One region of the Janthinobacterium sp. 13 genome, then DNA from elsewhere that is predicted to be linked to it. Evidence: predicted binding sites of a transcription regulator. Region 1 holds the regulator's gene; each other region holds the start of a gene.
What was found. Region 1 encodes LexA, which represses DNA repair genes until DNA is damaged. Its sites were predicted from a motif close to ACTGTATNNNNATACAGT; they were not measured.
Positions count from the first base shown of each region.

Region 2: dinB (DNA polymerase IV) is a predicted target of LexA. The motif match lies at 2,671-2,688, and genes of this name have one in related genera.
Region 3: imuA (translesion DNA synthesis-associated protein ImuA) is a predicted target of LexA. The motif match lies at 2,229-2,246, and genes of this name have one in related genera.
Region 4: CLU94_RS21585 (PA0069 family radical SAM protein) is a predicted target of LexA. The motif match lies at 2,805-2,822, and genes of this name have one in related genera.

Region 1 is NZ_PEEQ01000001.1:4,696,386-4,701,869, reverse strand. Features, by position in the region: gene CLU94_RS20675 (replicative DNA helicase) at 1-959, opposite strand, end outside; gene rplI (50S ribosomal protein L9) at 1,095-1,550, opposite strand; gene rpsR (30S ribosomal protein S18) at 1,578-1,868, opposite strand; gene priB (primosomal replication protein N) at 1,894-2,193, opposite strand; gene rpsF (30S ribosomal protein S6) at 2,214-2,603, opposite strand; gene lexA (transcriptional repressor LexA) at 2,879-3,514, shown strand; gene CLU94_RS20645 (tetratricopeptide repeat protein) at 3,586-4,359, opposite strand; gene CLU94_RS20640 (cystathionine gamma-synthase family protein) at 4,439-5,484, opposite strand, start outside.
Region 2 is NZ_PEEQ01000001.1:3,288,555-3,294,038, reverse strand. Features, by position in the region: gene CLU94_RS14500 (TonB-dependent receptor) at 1-294, shown strand, start outside; gene CLU94_RS14495 (recombination-associated protein RdgC) at 427-1,323, opposite strand; gene dinB (DNA polymerase IV) at 1,442-2,626, opposite strand; gene CLU94_RS14485 (S9 family peptidase) at 2,808-4,979, shown strand; tRNA gene CLU94_RS14480 (tRNA-Val) at 5,159-5,234, shown strand; tRNA gene CLU94_RS14475 (tRNA-Asp) at 5,289-5,365, shown strand.
Region 3 is NZ_PEEQ01000001.1:4,568,742-4,574,225, reverse strand. Features, by position in the region: gene CLU94_RS20110 (glutathione S-transferase N-terminal domain-containing protein) at 1-1, opposite strand, end outside; gene CLU94_RS20105 (Y-family DNA polymerase) at 81-1,568, opposite strand; gene imuA (translesion DNA synthesis-associated protein ImuA) at 1,498-2,208, opposite strand; gene CLU94_RS20095 (putative Na+/H+ antiporter) at 2,414-3,679, shown strand; gene CLU94_RS20090 (GNAT family N-acetyltransferase) at 3,746-5,484, opposite strand, start outside.
Region 4 is NZ_PEEQ01000001.1:4,909,052-4,914,535, forward strand. Features, by position in the region: gene CLU94_RS21575 (methyl-accepting chemotaxis protein) at 190-1,974, shown strand; gene CLU94_RS21580 (tRNA-uridine aminocarboxypropyltransferase) at 2,061-2,756, shown strand; gene CLU94_RS21585 (PA0069 family radical SAM protein) at 2,885-4,027, shown strand; gene CLU94_RS28455 (hypothetical protein) at 4,236-4,412, opposite strand; gene CLU94_RS21590 (S8 family serine peptidase) at 4,567-5,484, opposite strand, start outside.

The sequences.
Region 1 (5,484 bases):
CGCGACAGGCGGCGCGAGCGGGCGCGCAATTCGATCGAGTTGAGCGCCGGCGTTTCATCGATGTACAACTGCGCGTCGTTCATCTTCTGGATCGCATTCGTCAGGCGCGGCCAGTCTTCGTCATTCAGGCGGCCCGTGCGCAGGCGGTGCTGGTCGAGCTGTCCGACGGAGCCCAGCATACGCATGGCCAGCTGGGCGCCGCCCATCTCCATCGAGAACACAGCCACGGGCAAGCCGCTGTCGATGGCCACGTTTTCGCCGATGTTGACGGAAAACGCCGTCTTGCCCATCGATGGACGTCCCGCCACGATCACCAGGTCGCCCGGCTGCAGACCGGAGGTCATGCGGTCGAGGTCGATGAAACCGGTGGGCACGCCCGTGATTTCACTCTGGTTGTCGCGGCTGTACAGTTCGTCGATGCGCTCGACCACCTGCGTCAGCAGGGGCTGGATGGCGGTCCAGCCCTGGGCGCCGCGCGCGCCCTCTTCGGCGATGGCGAAAATCTTCGATTCGGCCTCGTCAAGCATCTGCTTGACTTCCTTGCCCTGCGGGCTGAAGGCCGTGCCGGAGATGTCGTCGGCGACGGTAATGAGTTTACGCAGCACGCCGCGGTCGCGCACGATCTCGGCGTAGCGCCGGATGTTCGCGGCCGATGGCGTATTTTGCGCCATGGCGTTCAGGTAAGCGAGTCCGCCCACATCATCGGCCTTGCCGAGCTGGGTCAGGGTTTCAAAAACAGTAATGACATCGGCTGGCTTGGAAGCGTTAACCATCTTGACGATTTGCTCGAAGATGATGCGATGGTCATAGCGATAGAAATCCTCCGCATGCATGAAGTCGGCGATGCGGTCATATGCGGCATTGTCGCGCAGCAGACCACCGATAACGGATTGTTCTGCTTCGATCGAATGCGGCGGAATACGGAGGGAATCCAGTTGCGGATCAGAGGGGGCGTTCATGGCGCGAATTATACCCGCTTCGGCGTGCTGGCAAAAATAAAGGGCTGAAATTGAGCGAAAAAAAGGCCACAAAAAAGCCGGGCGAACCCGGCTTTTCATAGTGCGGCAACGCTTGCGGGCCAGGCCCGCAGACGATTACGCGTTCGCGTCTGGAACGACAGCGATAACAACTTCCACAACCACGTCGGTATGCAGAGCAACCGAAACGTTGTGCTCGCCAACGATCTTCAGCGGGCCGGTAGGCATACGGATTTGTGCTTTTTCAACAGCAAAACCTTGCTTGGTCAGCGCTTCAGCGATGTCGAAGTTGGTGACGGAACCGAACAGACGGCCATCAACACCAGCTTTTTGAGCAACTTGAACGGTCAGGCCGCTCAGTTTTTCGCCCTGGGCTTGCGATGCGGCCAGTTTAGCGGCAGCAGCTTTTTCCAGTTCGGCGCGCTTGACTTCGAATTCAGCCACAGCGGTTGCCGTAGCACGACGTGCCAGGCGTTGCGGGATCAGGAAGTTACGTGCGTAACCGTCTTTGACTTTGACGACTTCGCCGAGGTTACCGACGTTAACAACTTTTTCTAACAGAATGATTTGCATAGTTCTTCTCCAGGAATATCTGACCGATTAAGCGTGGTGCAGATCGGTGTATGGCAGCAGCGCGAGGAAGCGAGCGCGCTTGATTGCGGTGTCAACTTGGCGCTGGTAGTGCGCTTTGGTACCGGTCAGGCGTGCTGGCATGATCTTGCCGTTTTCTTGGACGAAGTCTTTCAGCGTGTCGACGTCTTTGTAGTCGACTTGCTCAACGTGAGCTGCGGTGAAGCGGCAGAACTTCTTGCGTTTGAACAACGGGTTTTGCTGTTTGCGTTTTTCTTTAAGCTTGAGCTTATTTTTGTCGAACTTTTTACCGAATGCCATGTCAGGCTCCTGTATCTAAAATGCGCTAGTCAGAATTGACTGCACTAAAATCAATGATGTGAAACACCAAACTCTTGCTGTTGCGGCTCTTCCTTGCCAGGAAACCCGTGAACTGATACACCCCGCCCAAGCTTGCCTGGCTGAACCGGCCTGAGATTTCGCCAGCGGCTAGCGCGGCAACATCAAACTCGGTCAAACGGGCAATTCCTGCTTCCATCTGCTGCGAACTGTGTTGCAATACTGCATTCACAATCGGCAGCCCTGCCGGGGTATAGCGCAATATTTCGCGCTCGGCAATGATGGCGGTTACTTGTAGCTGGTTCAGCGCACGATCCTGGTCAAGAATTAAGCTGCTGCTGCGGCTGGAGCGGCTGCTGGTGCTTCGGTGCGGTGGCTTTTGGCCGCGTCTTCGCGTTGTACCGATTTCATCATCGGCGAAGGAGCTGTTTCAGCTTTCTTCATTTTAACGGTCAGGTGACGCAACACGGCATCATTGAATTTGAATGCTGTTTCCAACTCGACCAGGGTCTCGTTGTCGCATTCGATGTTCAGGCAGATGTAGTGTGCTTTAGGCAGCTTTTGGATCGAGTAAGCCATTTGACGGCGGCCCCAATCTTCCACGCGGTGAACCGAACCGCCGCGGGTGGTTACGCTGGCTTTGTAGCGTTCGATCATCGCGGGCACTTGCTCGCTTTGGTCCGGATGGACGATAAAGACTATTTCATAATGACGCATGCAAACTCCTTCAGGTCGGATTGATAATCGCCCACCCCGGCGTCAAGACGGGTGTGGGAAGGTCAGCCGAAGATTATAACCGCCTTTTGCAAACGTTTCAATCATTCCTTCCACATGGGCCCGAAAAGCCCGCGCGCCGCCGCGCTTTCCGTCCATGGACAAGTATTTCTTGCGAAATTCGCCCAAAACACGGAAATCCCCTTGCATAGTGAACGATACTGTACAAAAATACAGACTGTTCATATAGACAGCATTTTAGTATGCACCCACCGCTCATGATCAAGCTGACAGCACGACAAGAACAAATCCTGAACCTGATCAAGGACGCGATTGAAAACACGGGCTTTCCTCCCACCCGTGCCGAAATCGCCAATGAACTGGGTTTCAAATCGGCCAACGCGGCCGAAGAGCATTTGCAGGCCCTGGCCCGCAAGGGCGCGATCGAGATTTCTCCCGGCACCTCGCGCGGCATCCGCCTGATCGGCGCCGCCGCCGAAGCGCTGCCATCGAAGGTGCCGGCAGCGCTGCTGATGTCGCTGCCGCTGATCGGCCGGGTAGCGGCCGGTTCGCCCATCCTGGCGCAGGAAAACCTGGAAGCGAGCTACAACGTCGATCCGGCCCTGTTTTCGGCCAAGCCTGACTTCCTGCTGAAGGTGCGCGGCTGGTCCATGCGCGACGCCGGCATCATGGATGGCGATTTATTGGCCGTCAAGAAAGTCGACAGCGCCAAGAATGGCCAGATCGTCGTGGCCCGCATCGGCGACGAAGTCACCGTCAAGCGCTACAAGAAGACGGGTTCCGTCATCGAATTGCTGCCGGAAAATCCGGACTTCAAGGTGATTACCGTGTCGCCGGACGATGAGTTTGCATTGGAAGGTTTGGCCGTCGGACTCATGCGCAGTTGGCATTAAGAGGGAAAGCGCTTGCAGCATACCTGCGAGCGCTTAATTCCCATCCAATTGAGCACATCGGCAAGACTGACTTATTTGCTTGGCAAAGGACTGGTCACCCATTGCGGCGTGTTCGCGGTACGTGAGCGATTCAATTCACTCATTTCATTTTCTGTCTGAATTTTTTTATTCTCCGCCAAGAGATACGCCTCTGTTTTGGAGTGCCACTCATCGCGCTGCGCCAAGATATTTTTTGCCAGCTCACGCCCTTCGGCACTCACCCGCGCATAGGCGGCATCCATGCGCAGCTTGGCCTTTTCAAATTCCTGCTCATTCATCAACGATTCAATATCAGAAGGAATGGCTTTGCCAGGCGGCAAAGAAGCATTCAAATTACTGACGAAGCTGTTATAGCACGCCATCCAGGCATCAACACTATCGGCCACATCTCTGATTTGACGCTTGGTTTGGGAGAATGCAGGAATCACCGGGGTAACGCACTTGACCTTACTCAAGGCAACATCCTCGCCAGCATATGAGTTGACATAGTAATCAATGTCACCTTTTCGCGCGACACGGTTAGCCATAAGGACAAGCGCGGCTTCGGCATTCTTGTTACCCGCCTTGGAGGCCTGCCCAAACCATTGTCCGGCTTGCGCGGCATCGACAGCCACTCCTTCACCATACAAATACATCTCGCCCAAATGAAATTGAGCCTCGGCATTCCCGGCCTGAGCCAGCTTCTTGTACAAATCCAAGGCTTGCGGGTAAGCCTTGGATTGCAGGAATTTATTCGCATCCGTCAGGTCATCAGCATAGACAGCGCAAGAAAACAATAAAAAAACACTAAATACAATTTTTTTCATTCCCACTCTCCAATTGAGAAAAAGATACATATGCTTTAATTACACTTAAATGTAATCTTTTTCTCAAAAAAGTGAAACCTTATTCTTCTTCCAATGCGTGCTTGAAGTCTTCCAGCAGATCCACCTCATCCTCGATACCCACCGACACACGGATCAGCGACTCGGCGATGCCCATGCTGGCGCGCCGCTCGGCACCCATCTCGTAGAAAATCGTGTGGGCGACGGGAATGACGAGGGTGCGCGTGTCGCCGAGGTTACTGGCGGGAATGGCAAGATTAAGACGATTGAGGAAATCGAAGCAGTCGATGCCATCCTTCAATTCAAAGCTGAACAGCGAGCCATAGCTGCGGAACAAGTCCGTCGCCAGCGCATGCTGCGGGTGCGACGCCAGGCCCGGGTAATGCACGGCCGCCACTCTCGGATCGGCGGCCAGCATGGTCGCCAGCGCCAGGGCGTTCGAACAGGTGCGGTCCATGCGCAAGGCCATGGTTTCCGCGCCGACGGCGATATGGTGCGCCGCTTCCGGCCCCAGGGAGGCGCCGAAGTCGCGCAAGGCCTTGGCGCGGATTTGCGCGATGCCCCACTGTGCGGGCGCCGCCTTCTTGTAATTCTCGAAAATGTTCGGATACTGCGTCCAGTCGAACACGCCCGTATCCGTCAAGCTGCCGCCCAGCGCATTGCCGTGACCGCCGATAGATTTCGTCAAGGCATTGACCACCAGGCCCGCGCCCACGGCTTTCGGACGGAACAGGTATGGCGTCGTCATCGTATTGTCGACGATGTACAGGATGCCCTTCTCGCGGCACAAGTCACCGATCTTCTTCAGGTCGGCGATCTGCGTGCGCGGATTGGCAATAGTTTCTACGAAAACAATCCGCGTGGCCGGCGTGATGGCGGCCGCCACATTGGCCACGTCGGTGGCGTCGACGAACGACACGCCGATGCCCTGCCCCGTCACCGTTTGCCACAGGCTGTTGGTGTTGCCAAACAAAAAGGCCGACGACACGACATGGTCGCCCGCGCGCAGCAAGGATTGCACCACGGCGCCGATGGCGCCCATGCCGGTGGCGAAGCACAGGGTGGCCACGCCGTCTTCCATCTTGTTGACCTTGTCTTCCAGCGCGG
Region 2 (5,484 bases), 1.4 Mb from region 1:
ACGGTCAACTACCGTAACGGCTACACCGATGCGGCAGCAAGCGTGTACAACGAGGACACCAAAACCAAAATAGACGACTTCCGCCTGCAAGTACCGTCGTACACGACGTTCGACTGGCAAGCACGTTTCGCCTTTGACAAGCAAACCACGATCCGCGCAGGCATCAAAAACCTGTTCGACCGTGCACCGCCGCTGTCGCTGCGCGCTTCGTCGGGCCACCAGGTTGGTTTCGACCCACGCTACGCCGATCCAATGATGCGTTCGTTCTACATCACCGGCAACTACAAGTTCTAATTTGACGTTGTGAATTAGCTTGTCCGAAAGCGCCTTGCACTTCACCGTGCAAGGCGCTTTTTTTATCTTTTCGCAATCCACAGGCGAAAAAAAAGGAGCCGCAGCTCCTTTTTCGTACCGGCATGGCTGCGCTTATGCAGTCGCTTCGCCGCCCAGGGCTTCGACCACGTCGGCCATCAGCTTGCTCAACTCGCCCGTCATCAGCATCACGTCGCCGTCGAAACGCTCTTCGTCGTTCTTCGTGCTCGATTCCGTTTCCTTGATCACGTCCAGCGGCTTGACGCTCTTGATGGCCAGCGATTCCGTCAGCACGAACGAAATCTTGTCGTTCCACGTCATGGCCAGGCGCGTGCACTGCTTGCCGGCCGCGATGTGGCGGCGCACGTCGTCCGCTTCCAGGGTGTGGCGCACGTAGCGCACGGTGGCCTTGCTCTCGCCCGTGGCGCGCAATTCCGTATCCATGTCGACCGTGAAGCCGGCCGGCGCATCGTCCGCCTGCAGCCATTCCGTCATCACCGCCACGGGCGAGCGCTGCACGCGCAGGCTTTCCAGCGGCAATTTATCCACGGCCTTGAGCAGCAGCTTGATGACTTCATCGGCTTTCGCCGGGCTGGCGGCATCGACCACCAGCCAGCCATTGACGGGGTCGATCCACGTCCAGACGTTGCTGCGGATGCTGAAGGCGCGCGGCAACAGCTCGTCGGCCACGCGTTCCTTCAATTCCTTCATGGCTTTCTTGCCTGGTGCAAAGCCTTGCGCTTCTTCCATCTCGGCAGCGCGGGCCTTGGCCACCTGGTTGATGACGGTCGCTGGCAACAGTTTCTTTTCCGTACCCAGCAAGATCAGCATCTGCTTGTTGACCACGTGGACCAGGCCGCCGTTCGGGCGCGGCGTATCCCAGCCCTGGCGCATCAGATCCATGCTGGTCGCCGGCGTAAATTTGTTCGAGGACAAGGCCTCTTCCAGTTGTTCTGGCGTATAGGCCCATGGTGCGGGCAGGCGGTAAATCTGAAGATTCTTGAACCACATAGTTTTTGTCTTCCGTTTGTTTCAGTAGTGCCAGGGGAACGCCATTCTACACTTTCGACACGGGAATGCCGTCAAAAGCGCGGACTGGCGCGGTGTTGTTGATGCGTGGGGAATGCCGCTACAGGGCGGGAAACAGCTCCGCCTGGGCCGGCGCCTGCCGCATCACGATGGCCGGATCGGACAAGGTCGAGATGCGCACGCCCAGCAGGCGGATTTTCTTTTCAAATGGCACACGCCGCAAGCAATCGCGGCTGGCCCGCAGGATGGCGGCGGCGTCCGCCGTGGCGCTGGGCAAGGTGATGTCGCGCGTGACGGTGCTGAAATCCTCGAAACGCAGCTTGATGCCCACCGTGCGCCCCGCCAGCGACTGCTTGTCCAGGTCGCCCGCCACGCGCGTGCACAGGCTTTCCAGCTTTTCCGACAGCGTGGCGCGGTCGCGCACCACCTGCAAGTCGCGCTCGAACGTCGTTTCGCGGCTGACGGACTTGGTTTCCCGGCTCGTCTGCACGGGCCGCTCGTCGATGCCCAGCGCCGCCTGGCGCAGCCAGCCCGTGTACAGGTCGCCAAACTGCGTGCGCAGCATGGCCAGGTCGGCTTGCGCCAGCTCGCCGATGGTGATGATGCCCAGGGCTTCCAGCTTGGCCGTCGCCTTCGGGCCGATGCCGTTGATCTTTTTCGCCGGCAAGGGCCACACGCGCGTGGCGATATCCTCGGGCGACAAAATGGTGAGTCCGTCGGGTTTTTCCAGGTCGGAACAGATTTTCGCCAGCAATTTGTTGGGCGCCAGGCCAATCGAGCACGACAGGCCCGTCGCCTCGAACACGGCCGCCTTCAGGCGCGCTGCCATGGCCGGCGCCTGCTCGCCATGTTCCGTCAGGTCGACATAGATTTCATCGATGCCCACGTTCTGGATGATGGGGCACAACTGGGCCACGGCTTGCTTGAAGCGGGCCGAATACTCGCGGTAGGCCTCGAAATCGGCCGGCAGCAGGATGCTGTCGGGCGCCAGCCTGGCCGCCTTCATGATGCCCATGGCGGAAAACACGCCAAACGCGCGCGCCGCGTAGGTCGACGTGGTGACGACGCCGCGCCCCACGTAGTCGCGCATGCGCGCAAATTGCCGCGTGCCGTCAATCTGCAGCACGGGCTGCTGCAGGCGCCCGCCGCCGATGACGACGGCTTCGCCGCGCAATTCCGGATATTTCAACAGTTCCACGGACGCGAAGAAGGCATCCATGTCCAGGTGGGCGATCCAGCGGCGCGCGGCGGGTGCTTCGGCAAGTGTGGGGGCAGATGGAATCAAAAAACACCTCGCGGCGGATCGGCTTGCCTTCATTGCGGCAAGATACTGTGCATGCATACAGTATTACCGGAAATGGGCCGGGATGCAAGTTGAAACGCACGGGACCCGATGGCGACGATCAGCGGTTGCTTTTCCCAATAGCAAGATTACAATCCTGACACAACTATTCAAAGGAGTTGCCTTGTCTACAGCACATCATGCCTTGCGTCGCCGGTCCGTCTGGTCATCCATCCTGCCGGCCCTGCTACTGTCCACGCTGGCGCCATCCGCGCTGGCAGCCGACACCACCACCACCATCGCCACGGCCGTCGCTCCCGTCGCCGCCAAGACGGCCTGGCAAGAAACGCGCCACGGCACGGTCGTCACGGACGACTACCGCTGGCTGCAAAAGAAAGCCGATCCTGCCGTGATCGACTACCTGAATGCGGAAAACGCCTACACGGCAGCCGTCACGGCGCCGATCCAGCCGCTGGCCGACAAGGTAACGGCGGAAGTCAAGGGACGCATGCAGGAAGTGGACTTGTCCGTGCCTGCGCGCCAGGGCAATTTCTACTATTACACGCGCATGGAAGCGGGCAAGCAATATCCGATTCACTGCCGCCGCCCCGTCGGCGCCAGCGGCGCCTATGATGCGCAGGCGGCAGAGGAAGTCTTGCTGGACCAGAATCAATTGGCCGAAGGCCACAAATTCTTTGCCGTGCGCGCCTTCAGCATCAGCCCGAATGAACAGTTGCTGGCCTACACCACCGACACGACGGGTTTCCGCCAGTACGAGCTGCACGTCAAGGATTTGAAAACGGGCAAGTTGCTGGGCGACAGCATGCCGCGCGTGACATCGCTGGCCTGGGCGGCGGATAACGCCACCCTGATGCTGGCGCAGGAAGATGCCACCACCAAGCGCTCGGACCGCTTGTTCCGCCTGGCCCTGGGCGGTGCGCCGCAACAGGTCTACCACGAGCCTGTGGAGCAGTTCGCCATCAACGTGGGCCGCACGCGCGACAAGCAATTCTTCGTGCTCACCTCGGGCAGCACGGACACGAGCGAAGTGCTGCTGCTGCCAACGAGCAAGCCGCAAGGCACGTTCCAATCCGTGCTGAAACGTGAAAAAGGCCACCGCTACGGCATCGAGCACCGCGACGGCCAGTTGTATATTCTGACCAACAAGGGGGCGAAGAATTTCCGTGTCGTCAGCGCGCCGCTGTCTGCGCCGCAGCCGAAGAACTGGAAGCCCGTCGTGCCGCATAACAAGGATGCCGTGATCCAGTCCATCGACGTCTTCCAGGGTTACCTGGTGGTGATGGAAAAGGCACGCTCCCTGAACCGCGCCCGCATCTTTGATTTTGCGCAAAAGAACTGGAAGGCAGTGCAATTCGACGACCCCGTCTACCTGGCCACGGCGGCTGGCACGCCGGAATTTTCCGCCACGCAGTTTCGCATGTCCTACCAGTCTCCCGTCACGCCGCCCACCGTCATCGACGTCAGCATGCAGGACGGCAAGCGCACGGTGCTGAAGCAGCAGGAAATCGTCGGCGGCTTCGACAGCAGCCGCTACACCACGCAGCGCTTGTGGGTGAAGGCGCGCGATGGCGTGCAAGTGCCGCTGTGGGTCGTCTACAAGAAAGGCGTCAAGCTCGACGGTTCAGCGCCGCTGCTGCTGTACTCGTACGGCTCCTACGGCATTTCCACGGAAGCCACTTTTTCCATCAGCCGCATCAGCCTGCTGGAACGGGGCGTCATCTATGCGCAGGCGCATATCCGCGGCGGCACCGACATGGGCGAAGCCTGGCATGAAGACGGCATGCTGATGAAGAAGAAAAACACCTTCAATGACTTCATCGACAGCGCCGACTACCTGGTGCGCGAAAAATGGACCAGCCCGAACCGCCTCATCATCCAGGGCGGCAGCGCGGGCGGCTTGCTGATGGGCGCCGTCGTCAACATGCGCCCCGACCTGTTCCACGCCGTGCACGCGGCCGTACCGTTTGTCGACGTGATGAACACCATGATGGACGCCAGCCTGCCCCTGACGACGGGCGAGTACCTGGAATGGGGCGACCCGAACCAGAAGGCCGCATACGACTACATGCTCAGCTACTCGCCGTATGACAACATTGCGCGCAAGAACTATCCCGCCATGCTGGTGACGACGGGCCTGAACGACAGCCAGGTCATGTACTGGGAACCGGCAAAATATGTGGCCAAACTGCGCGCCTATAAAACGGACAGCAATCCCCTGCTGCTGAAAACGAATATGGGTGCCGGCCACGGCGGCGCGTCGGGCCGCTATAACGCCATCGCCGAGAATGCGTTCAATATGGCGTGGATGCTGTCGCAATGGGGCATCACGGAATAGGAGCCCTGAGAAAAAGCCCATGGCAGCGTTACATTGCCCTGCACTTTTTTCAGATGCTCCCAACCGCATTCGGGCAATAATGTGAAAAAAGCGCTTGCACAAGGATTTTACCCGTCCTATAATAGCGCCTCTTCCAGACGTGGTGACAAACGTCGGGATGGTTTTCTGAGACAAGCAACGGGTGCTTAGCTCAGTTGGTAGAGCGGCGCCCTTACAAGGCGTAGGTCGGGAGTTCGAGCCTCTCAGCACCCACCAAATCAGAAAACTGTCCAGTGCTTCATGGATCAGCAATACAGATCATACGAGCTTGGAGTGGTAGTTCAGTTGGTTAGAATACCGGCCTGTCACGTCGGGGGTCGCGGGTTCGAGTCCCGTCCGCTCCGCCAATAAAAGAAAAGCCCTTTGGTTCCTGGAACCGAAGGGCTTTTCCCATTTCAGAAGCCAAAAACACGTCCATCCCCCCTCGCCTGAACATTTTTGCGCTTTTCAGCAAAAAAACTGCCAT
Region 3 (5,484 bases), 130 kb from region 1:
TGAAAATCCTTTTGAGGTGTATGACGTGGCACAAGCAGGCAAGTATAGCCAAGCATGACAGTTTCAGCAGGACAACGCCTTCAACCAAACAAGCCATGCAAAAACCAGCGCGGCGCGGCATCTTCTCCGCTGCCGGCGATGCGTTCACGGTAGACCCAGTAATGGGCGTGATCGAGTCCTTCGGCAATGAAATAATCGCGCGCCTGCGACTGCCCCCACCAGCCCGCCTCAATGCGTTCGGCGACGGACACCATTTTCAACGGCGAGCCATAAAACGGCCGGTGTTCGCGCATCAGGAGGGCGATGGGCTGGGCCAGCAGCCAGCCGGGACGGGGCATGCCGGACAAGCCGGGCGGCAAGTCCGGCTGCGCGTTTTGTGCGCCTGGCCTGGCCGGCAGCGGCAGCCACTGGTTGGCCGCCTCGGGCCGGTAATCGGCGCGCGGCGCCGCCTGCAAGACATTCTCGGCGCCCAGGCGCGCCACCAGCAATTCCAGCAGGCGCTGGCGCTCCTGCGGCGTGCCGCCCGGCTCGGGAAACAGGGTGTCGCTGGGCGGCGCCATCGGCTGCACCTGCAGCGCTTCCAGGGTGAGGCCGATCACGGGCGCCTCCAGCACCAGCTGCGCCAGGCGTTCCTTGAGCAAGCGCAATAAATGCTCGTCGCGCCAGACGGCCTCGCCCAGGGCCAGGTCGATGACGGTGGGCGGGCGCGCCACCCTGCCCCGCTCGTGCGCCAGCAGCAATTGGATGCGTTCGACGGCGAATTGCCGCGCGCACAGCCAGCCCGTCATTTGCTGCAGCAGGCGGCGCGCGCCGAACAGCAGCGCTTCCGCGTGCTCCACGCGGTCGAACAATTCCAGGCTGGCGCAAAACGTGGGCGGCGCTTCGAGCCACAGGTACAGTTCCGTGCCGTGGCCATGCGCATCGTCGAGCATGTCGAGCAAGGCCCCGCCGCAGCGGCGCTGCAAGCCGGGCCGCGGCAAATGGCGCAACTGCCCCAGGGTGCGGCAGCCGATGCCGTCCAGCCATTCCAGCCAGGGGCGCGCGGGCGGCAGCAAGGCGCACGGCAGGCCGTCGAGACGGCGCACCAGGCTCTCCATGCCCAGCACGCGGCCCCGGCGCGTCCCGGCGCGCGCCAGCAGCCAGGCGCCGCGCGCCGTGGGGGCGCACGACAGCTGGGCCGTGTAGCCCAGCGCGCGCAAGCTGGCCGCAATCTGCCGGCACAGGGCGCGCACGCCCCCGAACAGGCGCAGGCTGGCGCCCGCATCGACGAGCAGGGTCGCTTCCTCGCCCTGCGCCACCAGCGGCGAATATTGCAGCAGCGCCAGCGCCACCGCTTGCAGCGCCTGCGCCTCCAGTGCCAAAGAGCGCTCGTGCAGGCGCGCCTGCGGCGCCAGCATCAGCGCGCCCGCGCGGCGCATGCCCGGCCGGATGCCCGCCGCCCGCGCCAGCGGCGACACGGCCATCACTTGCTCCTGCTCCAGCACCACGCCGAGAAGGTCAGCCGACCAGCGCGGGCAAAACACTTCGAGCGGGAGCCTGGGCAGGTACAGGCCGATCCAGAGTCGCATGGCGTAGCAGTAATGAAGGAGGTTGCAGGGACAGGAACAGGGGCGCGTCGCGCTGCGGTCCCCGGCGCTTGATGAAGCCGATCTCGATGCCGCCGGCGGCCGGGCGCACGGACAGGCGCAACGGCGCCGGCGACGCATCCTGCGCGCCGTGCAGCGGGCGCAGCATGCAGAACAGGGTGTTGCCGGACTGCGCGGCCAGGTGCAGGCGGCGCAGGCTGTCGGCGCGCACGTGCGGCTGCCAGAACAGCAAGGCGCCGCACGTGCCGCTGCGCAAGATGTTTTCCGCCGCCCACAGGGCATCCTTGCTGCCGGCGCTCTTGAGCCACAGCAGTTGCGACGGCGCCAGCCCCTGCGCGGCCAGGGCCAGCGCCTGCGGCGGATGGGGCGGCTGCAGCAGCACGATGGGCAAGCCCGGCAGCTGCGCCAGCGCGGGCGCCAGCAGCCGCAATTCGCCGCTGCCCGGCTGCTGCACCAGCAGATCGATGAGGCTGCCGCAGGGCCAGCCGCCGCCGGGCAGCTGCGCGGACAGGGCGGCAAAGCCCGTGTCCAGGCAGCGCGTGGCGCCCTGCCCCAGCTGCGATGCGCGCCACAGGGACGGGTGCAAGGCTTCCGGCGAGGCCATCAATTGGGAAAGTTGCATAATTGAATATGAAGACAAATACTGTATGCATATACAGTACTATCCGGTCCCCCTTTTGGCAAGGCCTATCTGCGCATCCCCATCCGGGGGCCGTTCCGCGACGTCCGAAAAACACCGTTTTTCACATCGATTGCTGTACCATAAGCACTCTCCTTACCGCTCGGCAATGCACCGGGCGGCCTCCTCCGTCCATAAGGAAACGCATTTGACCACCATCCAACTCATCAGCGCCATCGTCTTCGGCCTCGCGCTCATCCACACCTTCGCCGCCAAGTCGTTTGAAACATTATCGCGGCGCCATCCCCGCCATGCGGGCTTGCTGCACTTGCTGGGCGAAGTGGAAGTCGTGTTCGGCTTCTGGGCCTTCATTTTGATCATCATCATGGCCTTTGTCTCGGGCGGCGATGCGGCCATCGAGTATGCCGAGTCGCGCCATTACACGGAGCCGCTGTTCGTCTTTGTCGTCATGGTCGTGGCCGCTTCGCGCCCCGTGCTCGACGCCGTGCAGCGCCTGTTGAAGGGCGTGGCGCGCGTGATGCCGCTGCGCACGGAACTGGCCCTCGTCTGGCTGGGCCTGGCGCTCGTGCCCCTGACGGGCTCCCTGATCACGGAACCGGCCGCCATGACCCTGGCCGCGCTGATGCTGGCGCCGCAAATCTTCCGCCCGGGCATCCCTGAATGGCTGAAATACGGCGCGCTGGGCGTGCTCTTCGTCAACGTTTCCATCGGCGGCACCCTCACCTCGTACGCGGCGCCGCCCGTGCTGATGGTGGCCACCACGTGGAACTGGGACAGCGCCTACATGGCCACCCACTTCGGCTGGAAGGCCGCCATCGCCGTGCTGGTCAACGCCACGGGCGTGAGCATATTGCTGCGCAAATATCTGCACAGCAACACCTCCGACATCAAGCCGAAGGCCGGTGAAGTGGAAGCGCCGAAAGTGCCGCTGGCCGTCAGCCTGGTGCACATGATCGTGCTGGCCGGCGTCGTCACCCTGGCGCACCATCCCGTGCTGTTCATCGGCCTGTTCCTGTTCTTCCTCGGCTTCGTGCAGGCGTATGAGCGCTATCAAAGCCCGCTGATCCTCAAGGAAGGCTTGCTGGTCGGCTTCTTCCTGGGCGGCCTGGTGGTGCTGGGCGGCATGCAGCAATGGTGGCTGCAGCCCATCGTTTCCAGCCTGAAACCGCTGGCCCTGTTCTTCGGCGCCCTGGGCTTGACGGCGATTACCGACAATGCAGCCCTCACCTACCTCGGTTCGCTGATCGTCGGCATGACGGACGAAGCGAAATACATGCTGATGGCGGGCGCCGTGGCCGGTGGCGGCTTGACCGTCATCGCCAATGCGCCGAATCCGGCCGGCGTGGCCCTGCTGCGCCGCGGCTTCAAGGATGAATCGATCGGCGCCGTCGGCCTGCTGGCGGGCGCCCTGCTGCCGACGGCCGTGGCGGGCCTGGCCTTCCTGGCCCTGTAAGACACTACACGGGGCGGCTGCCGGCCGCCCCTGCTCTCCCTCGTTCTCCCTCCTCAGTTACCTTCCTCAGTTTCCTTCATACACGAGGAAATGCAGCCGGTCATAGAACAGGCTGTAGGCATAGTCGAACGTGCCCACGCTGCGAAAACCCTTGTGCAGATACACTTGCAGCGCTTCGCTCTTTTCCCACACCGTCAGGGTGATGCGCGCGCAGCCCTTGCGGCTGGACAGGTCGCGGATTTCGTGGAACATCTGCCTGAATAAACCCTGCCCCCGGTATTTTTCGTCGATGGCCAGGCTGCTGACGAAACAGTCGTCGGCGCGTGCATGCGCGAGCACGAAGGCGTCATACGCATCGTCGAGCGCCTTCATGTCATCGCGGTAATACGAGACGGCGCCGCACGCCTGGAACTCGTCCATCGTCGCGGCCGTAAAGAAGCCGATGAAACGCCCGTCCTCGTCATGCAGGCCGTGGATGTGCGCCAGGTAGGGGTCGATGTTCTGCCGCCGCTGCAATTCAACGAACTGCAGGTTGAGTTTGTTGCCGAAAGAACAGTATTCCAGGTAACTGGTGGCAAACAGCAATTTGGCCATGCGGTTCTTCGCCTCGTCACCCAGCAGTTCGCCCGGCACCAGCGTGAGCGGCGCATGCGACAGCAGGCCCGCCTGAGCCTGAACTTCGTCACCTGGCTGGACGGTATCGCCGGCGGCCGGCATGCGGCTGCCGTGGCGGCCCACGGTGGGGCGCCAGAAGTTGCCGGCGGCAATATGCTGCGAACGATGGGCCAGCAGGTAGCGGCAAAAGACGTCATTCACGCGGTCGAGCTGCGGATCGTCCGACAGCACCGAGTAATAGTGGAAATGCTCGATATCCGCCCGCAATTGGGCAGCATACGCCATGCGCGGCACTTCCTCGATATCGAACACGTCGACGATATTGGGCAGGATCAAAGGATCGTCGAGTTGCCAGCCGATTTCGTCGAGCCGCGCCACGCAGCGCGCATACGCGCGCCGTTCCTCGTCGCTCAAGGGGATGTGCATGTCGGTAATGATATCGTCCAGCAAGCGCATGCCGCGGATGCCGCCCGCCACCGCTTCCCGCGCGCCGTCATACAGCACGCAATAGCGCTGGTAAAACTCGGCATGGCTGAGCACGGTCACGCCCAGGTTTTTCTTCCATTCGGCATAAAACTGGCCAAACAGCCGCGCCTCGAATTGCGGGCAGGAACGGGGAATCTGCTGGTCGATGCCCGCATACGCGCGGTTCACATTGCGCTGGATCACGCGCAGCGCCGCATCGTTCTTCTTGGCGATCAGCATGCCCGTTTCATCGAGAAACAGATTCATCCAGCTGACATGCCGGCGCTCTTCGCTGTCATCATCCTTGCGCTGGAAATAATCGGGCACTTCCGGCTTCATCAGGAAAATCGTCGCCGGATTGTGCGGGATCGTATCCACATCCATATACAGGCCGCCGTATTCGCACATGATGAGGATGCGGAAATAATCGGACAAGGTGGCGAAATAGCGCTGCGTATGCAGGGTATCGAGGATATCGAAGCGGGCCGGCGCGAAGTCCAGCGCCAGCGCGCGCAGCGAATTGATATGCAGGGTCGTGCCGCCGATGTCGTAGCGGCCTATCGTGTAGCGCCCGGCGCCGCCCGTGGGGCTGAAGCGCTCGTCATCGCGCAACTGCTGCGCATCCCACACCCACAGGATGGAGACATACGGCGCGCCGCCGTTGCAGCGCACGTCGTCGAGCGCCGCGCCCCACTGCTGGATCGCCTCGCAGGCGATGGCCGGCA
Region 4 (5,484 bases), 210 kb from region 1:
ATACCACTCTGATTCACTCACAATCTGCTCCAAAGTAGTGCGCTGCGGCGCGCTGCCATTCCGGTGGCGACGTTCGCGTTGCGCCACCGCTCGTGATTGCCGCACGGCAGATGCCTGCTATATTGGTACGTAGCAGTAGGTCGGTTTCGTGGCGTCTGTGCATCGTTTTCTTCAGATAGGAATCACGCAATGAAAAACCTCAAAATCGGCGTACGTCTCGGTGGCGGTTTTGCCGCCGTCCTGTTCCTGTTGACCAGCCTGACCGTGGTGGGCATCGTGCAGATGCAAAGCGCCAGCAAGGAAACCGATGCGCTCGTCAACGTCAAGGTGCGCAATGAGCGCCTGATCGCCGAGTGGACCAAGGTCATCGAGGTCAACGCGGCGCGCACGGCGGCCGCCTGGAAAGTCAGCGATCCCGAACACCAGAAGCAGTTTGAACAGGAAATGGCGGTCTCGTCTGCACGCGCCACGGAAATCCAGAACGATATCGGCAAGAGCGAGCTGAACACGGACGAGCAGGCGCTGTACCAGGAAGTATTGAGCACGCGCAAGGCCTACACGGAAGTACGCAAGAATGTGTTCAAGGCCAAGAATGCGGGCGACTTGGAACTGGGCAAGCGCCTGTACGAAGGCGACATGGCCGTCAAGCGCGACATCTACCTGGCGTCGCTGAAGAAGCTGGAATTGTTGGAAGCCAAATTGCTCGATGAAACGGCCGCGCAAATCCGTTCGCGCTACGAAAATGGCCGCATGCTGCTGATCTCGCTGGGCGTGGTGGCCATCTTGCTGGGCATCGCCTGCGCCTACTGGATCACGCGCTCGATCACGCGTCCCATCACGCGTGCCGTCGAGGTGGCGGAAGCCGTTTCCGCTGGCGACCTGACCAGCCATATCGTCGTGGAAAGCCGCGATGAGACGGGGCAATTGATGCATGCGCTGAAAAACATGAACGATAAACTGGTGAGTATCGTGGGCCAGGTGCGCGCCGGTACCGAATCGATCAGCACGGCGTCGAGCGAAATTGCCGCCGGTAACCTGGACTTGTCGTCACGCACGGAAGAGCAGGCCAGTTCGCTGGAAGAGACGGCGTCTTCCATGGAAGAGCTGACCTCCACCGTGAAACTCAACGCGGACAATGCGCGCAGCGCCAACCAGCTGGCCATCGACGCCTCGCAGATCGCCAGCAAGGGCGGCGTGGTGGTGTCGGAAGTGGTCAGCACCATGGGCTCGATCAACGATTCCTCGCGCAAGATTGTCGACATCATCAGCGTCATCGACGCCATCGCCTTCCAGACGAATATCCTGGCCCTGAACGCGGCCGTGGAAGCGGCCAGGGCCGGTGAGCAGGGCCGCGGTTTTGCCGTCGTGGCCTCCGAAGTGCGCAACCTGGCGCAGCGTTCCAGCGCGGCGGCCAAGGAAATCAAGGGCTTGATCGACGATTCCGTGCAAAAGGTCGAGGCCGGTTCGCAACTGGTGGACAAGGCGGGCCGCACCATGGACGAGATCGTGCAAAGCATCAGCCACGTGACGCAGATCATGAACCAGATCACCGACGCCAGCGATGAACAGCGCGCCGGCATCGAACAAGTCAACCAGGCCATAGGCCAGATGGACCAGGTGACGCAGCAAAACGCGGCCCTGGTGGAAGAAGCGGCCGCGGCGGCCGAATCCATGCAGGAACAGGCGGCCAGGCTGGCCGAGGTCGTGGGCGTGTTCAAGCTCGATGCGACGCAGCAATATGCTGCCGCCCATAGCAGCCCGTCCGTGACGGCGCCTGCGCCAGTAGCGGCTGCCACGCGAGCTGCCATGCGGCCCGCCACGCAGCCCGCCATGCGACGCGCGCCAGCATCCCGCGCGCCAGCACCCGCCGTGACTGCGACCTCGCCGGACAAGGCGGCGCAAGCGGACGCGGTGCGCGCACGCACGCCGAAGGCGCCGGTGGCCTCGGGCGCCGACGAATGGGAAGAGTTTTAAGCACGGATTCTTAAGCGCAGATTCCCCCTTGGCATGGCGCGGGCGCTACAATCGCGGCTTGAAGACAGCCGCGAACGCGCTCCGCCATGACCACCCGCCGTACCTCCAGCCTTAGCTCAAGCCATCCCGCCAGCCCTGCAGCTGCATCGTCTTCCCTGGCTGAACCGGCCAAACGCGCGCGCTGCCCAGCCTGCCTGCGCGCCGTCTCCAGCTGCATCTGCCGCTGGATCGCTCCCGTTTCCCACGCGGTGGAAGTGCTGATCCTGCAGCATCCGCTGGAAGTGCACAATGCCAAGGGCAGTGCCCGCCTTCTGCACCTGAGCCTGCCGAACAGCCGCATGCTGACGGGCGAGCAGTTTGCCGCCGATACGCTCGCCGAATTGCTAGCCGACAAGCACAACGTGTTGCTGTACCCGGATACGCCCGGCGACCGTTCGCTGGGCATCGCCCCGCCGCCGGCGCTCGACCCAGCCAGCTTGCTCGATCTTGCCCGAGTGCGGCTGGTGGTGCTGGACGCCACCTGGCGCAAGAGCCGCAAGATGCTGTATCTGAATCCCCCGTTGCAACAGCTGCCGCGCCTGCCCCTGCGCGATACGCCCGCATCCCATTACCTGATCCGCAAGGCGCACGCGCCAGACCAGTTATCGACCCTGGAAGCGACGTGCTATGCCCTGATGCAGTTGGAGCAGGACGCGGCCCGCTTCGTTCCCCTGATCGCGGCATTTGACGGCTTTGTCGCACAGCAGTTGAGCTATGTCATGCCGCACGGTGAAAAAGCTTGAAACGGCATCACGCCAGCCCTTGATCTTGACCGCACAGCGGCATAGTATACTGTACGCATATACAGTTGATGGGGCCGTTCATGAAAGCAATCATTCCAGAGCACGATGACAGCTTCGCCGGGCAAGCCATGTTGCCGCCGCAATCGCTGAAAGCCCACAAGGGCCGCGGCGCCGTGTCGAACCTGCAAGGGCGCTACGAGGTGCACGCGCGCGGCGGTTTCGATGATGGCTGGGGCGTGGGCGGCCTGGATGAGGCGGCCGGGGAGGCGGCGCCTCCCACCTGGAAGACGCAGGTCAGCGACGAGCAGGCGCGCACCATTCTCACGCGCAACGCTTCGCCCGACTTGCCGTTCAATGTTTCCTTGAATCCGTATCGGGGTTGCGAACACGGCTGCATTTATTGCTTTGCCCGCCCCACGCACAGCTATCTGGGCCTGTCGCCTGGCCTGGACTTCGAAAGCCGCATCTATGCCAAGGTGAACGCCCCCGAACTCTTGCGCCGCGAACTGGCCAAGCCCTCCTATGTGCCCGAACCGATCGCCCTGGGCGTGAACACGGATGCGTATCAGCCGTGCGAGCGCGAACGGCAACTGACGCGGCGCGTGCTGGAAGTGCTGCACGAATGCGACCATCCCGTGGCGCTGATCACGAAATCGTCGCTGATCGAGCGCGATATCGACATTCTGGCGCCGATGGCGGCCAGGCGCCTGGCTGCCGTGGCCGTCACTGTCACCACGCTCGACCCGGCCATCGCGCGCACCCTGGAACCGCGCGCGGCCGCTCCGGCGCGGCGGCTGCGCACCATCCGCACCCTGACGGAGGCGGGCATCCCCGTGGGCGTGAGCATCGCGCCCATCATCCCGTTCGTGACGGAACCGGAAATCGAGCAGCTGCTCGAAGCCGTGCGCGACGCGGGCGCCATCCACGCCCATTACGTGGTGCTGCGCCTGCCGTGGGAAGTGAGCCCGCTGTTCCAGCAATGGCTGGAAGCGCACTTCCCGGAACGGGCCCAGCGCGTGATGAACCGGGTGCGCGAAATGCGTGGCGGCAAGGATTACGACAGCGCGTTCGGCGCGCGCATGCGGGGCGAAGGCGTGTGGGCTGACCTCATCCGCCAGCGCTTTGAAAAGGCCGTGCACCGGCTGGGCTTGCACGGCAAGGGCGGCCGCTTCAAGCAGCTCGATTGCACGCAGTTCCGCCGGCCGCTGGTGGTGCCGCCGCTGGGCGCAAAAGTAAAAAAAGGCAATGCGGGGCAGCTGGATTTGTTTTAGCGCAAGCAGTGCGGGGCGCGCGCTTGTGCGTTGACACGGGCACGCGCAAAGGCATGCGCGCTGCGCGAAACAGGCGGGCTTGGTGGCGAGTCGCATCGCCGTCCTGCGTCCGTCGTGGGTGATGCCGGCAGGGGGAGCGGGCGACGAGAAACTCATCGCCCGCAGGCATGCCGGGCTTAGCCGGAACGGCTCGATCTTGCTGGCTTGATCAGCAAACGGTGGCGTTGCAAGCCATCAGGCAGAGTTGCTGTGCGGTGCCGCTCAAGGCGCCGCAAGCCGCTTTGCACAGGGTGCAGGTAATGCCGGAAGGGGCGACACCCTGGCTGATGGCGGAGATGCTGGGGCTGCGTTGTACGGCTTTGGCTTGCAATGGCAGATTGTTCATTTTAAAACTCCTTGTGGTGGTGCCGCCGCGGGCAACGGCAATGGGTGTGCGTACCGAAGTACGGTGCTGATCGTTTCCCGCCAACGACCGTATGCTGAAGCGCGTGCACGCATCGCTGCGCCCACGAGCCCCGACAATTCAAATGCTGTTGACGTCAGCGTTGCGACCAGTAGCGCACTGCGCCGACGCTGACCGGTATCACATCGCTGACGTCGACGGCGAAGCGGGCGACCGTGTTGGCTACCTGCAGGTTTTCCGGGTTGAAGAAGGTCATGATGATGTCGTAGCACTCGGAGCCCGGGCGGCACACGGGACTCTGTTGCACGACGATGGTATCGAGCTGCATGCCCGTGGTCTTGGCCAGCATTTCCGCCGCTTGCATGGCATTCGTGGCCGAGAAGTTGAGCGCGCGGTCCATGCCCGTGACGCCCAGGTTGCGGAAGTCGTAATAGATGCGGTTCAGGAAGTTTTCCAGGCGCGCGCCTGTGTTGCTGCTGTTGATGTCCAGGCTGTCCTGCACCGCCATCAGGCTGTCGATCAACTGCGGCACATTCCAGCTGAACATGCCCCGGATGGCCGGCTGGATCACGGGAACGACCTGGCCGGACATCAGCCTGGCGGCGCCCGAGATTACGCCGGGAAACGAATTCATGACGACCAGGCCATCGATGGTGCCGACATAGGCCTCGAACAGCAGTTCATAGGTCATGTCGGCATACGGACCGACGGGGACGACCGCGTAAATCGGCGTGGCGTCCAGGTTGACGGTCCAGGTCAGCGATTGGCGGAAATATGGCTTCGCGCGCAGGAATTCGATCAATTGCTGCGGATCGCTCGGATTGTTCCTGTCCGATGGCATGGCCTGGACGAAGGAATCGCGGCGCGCTTCGCTGCCGAAGTCGACGCCCAGGTTGCCCAGCGCATACACCAGGGTCGGGCCCTTGGCGCTGCCGCCGCAGCCGCAATCGGAGGCATCGATGCCGGAAGCGGCGATGCCTTGCCGCGTCGCGCCGGAAGGGCCCGCAAGGTTGGCCAGGGAGGGGGTTTCCAGCATGGGAATGCTGAGCGGATG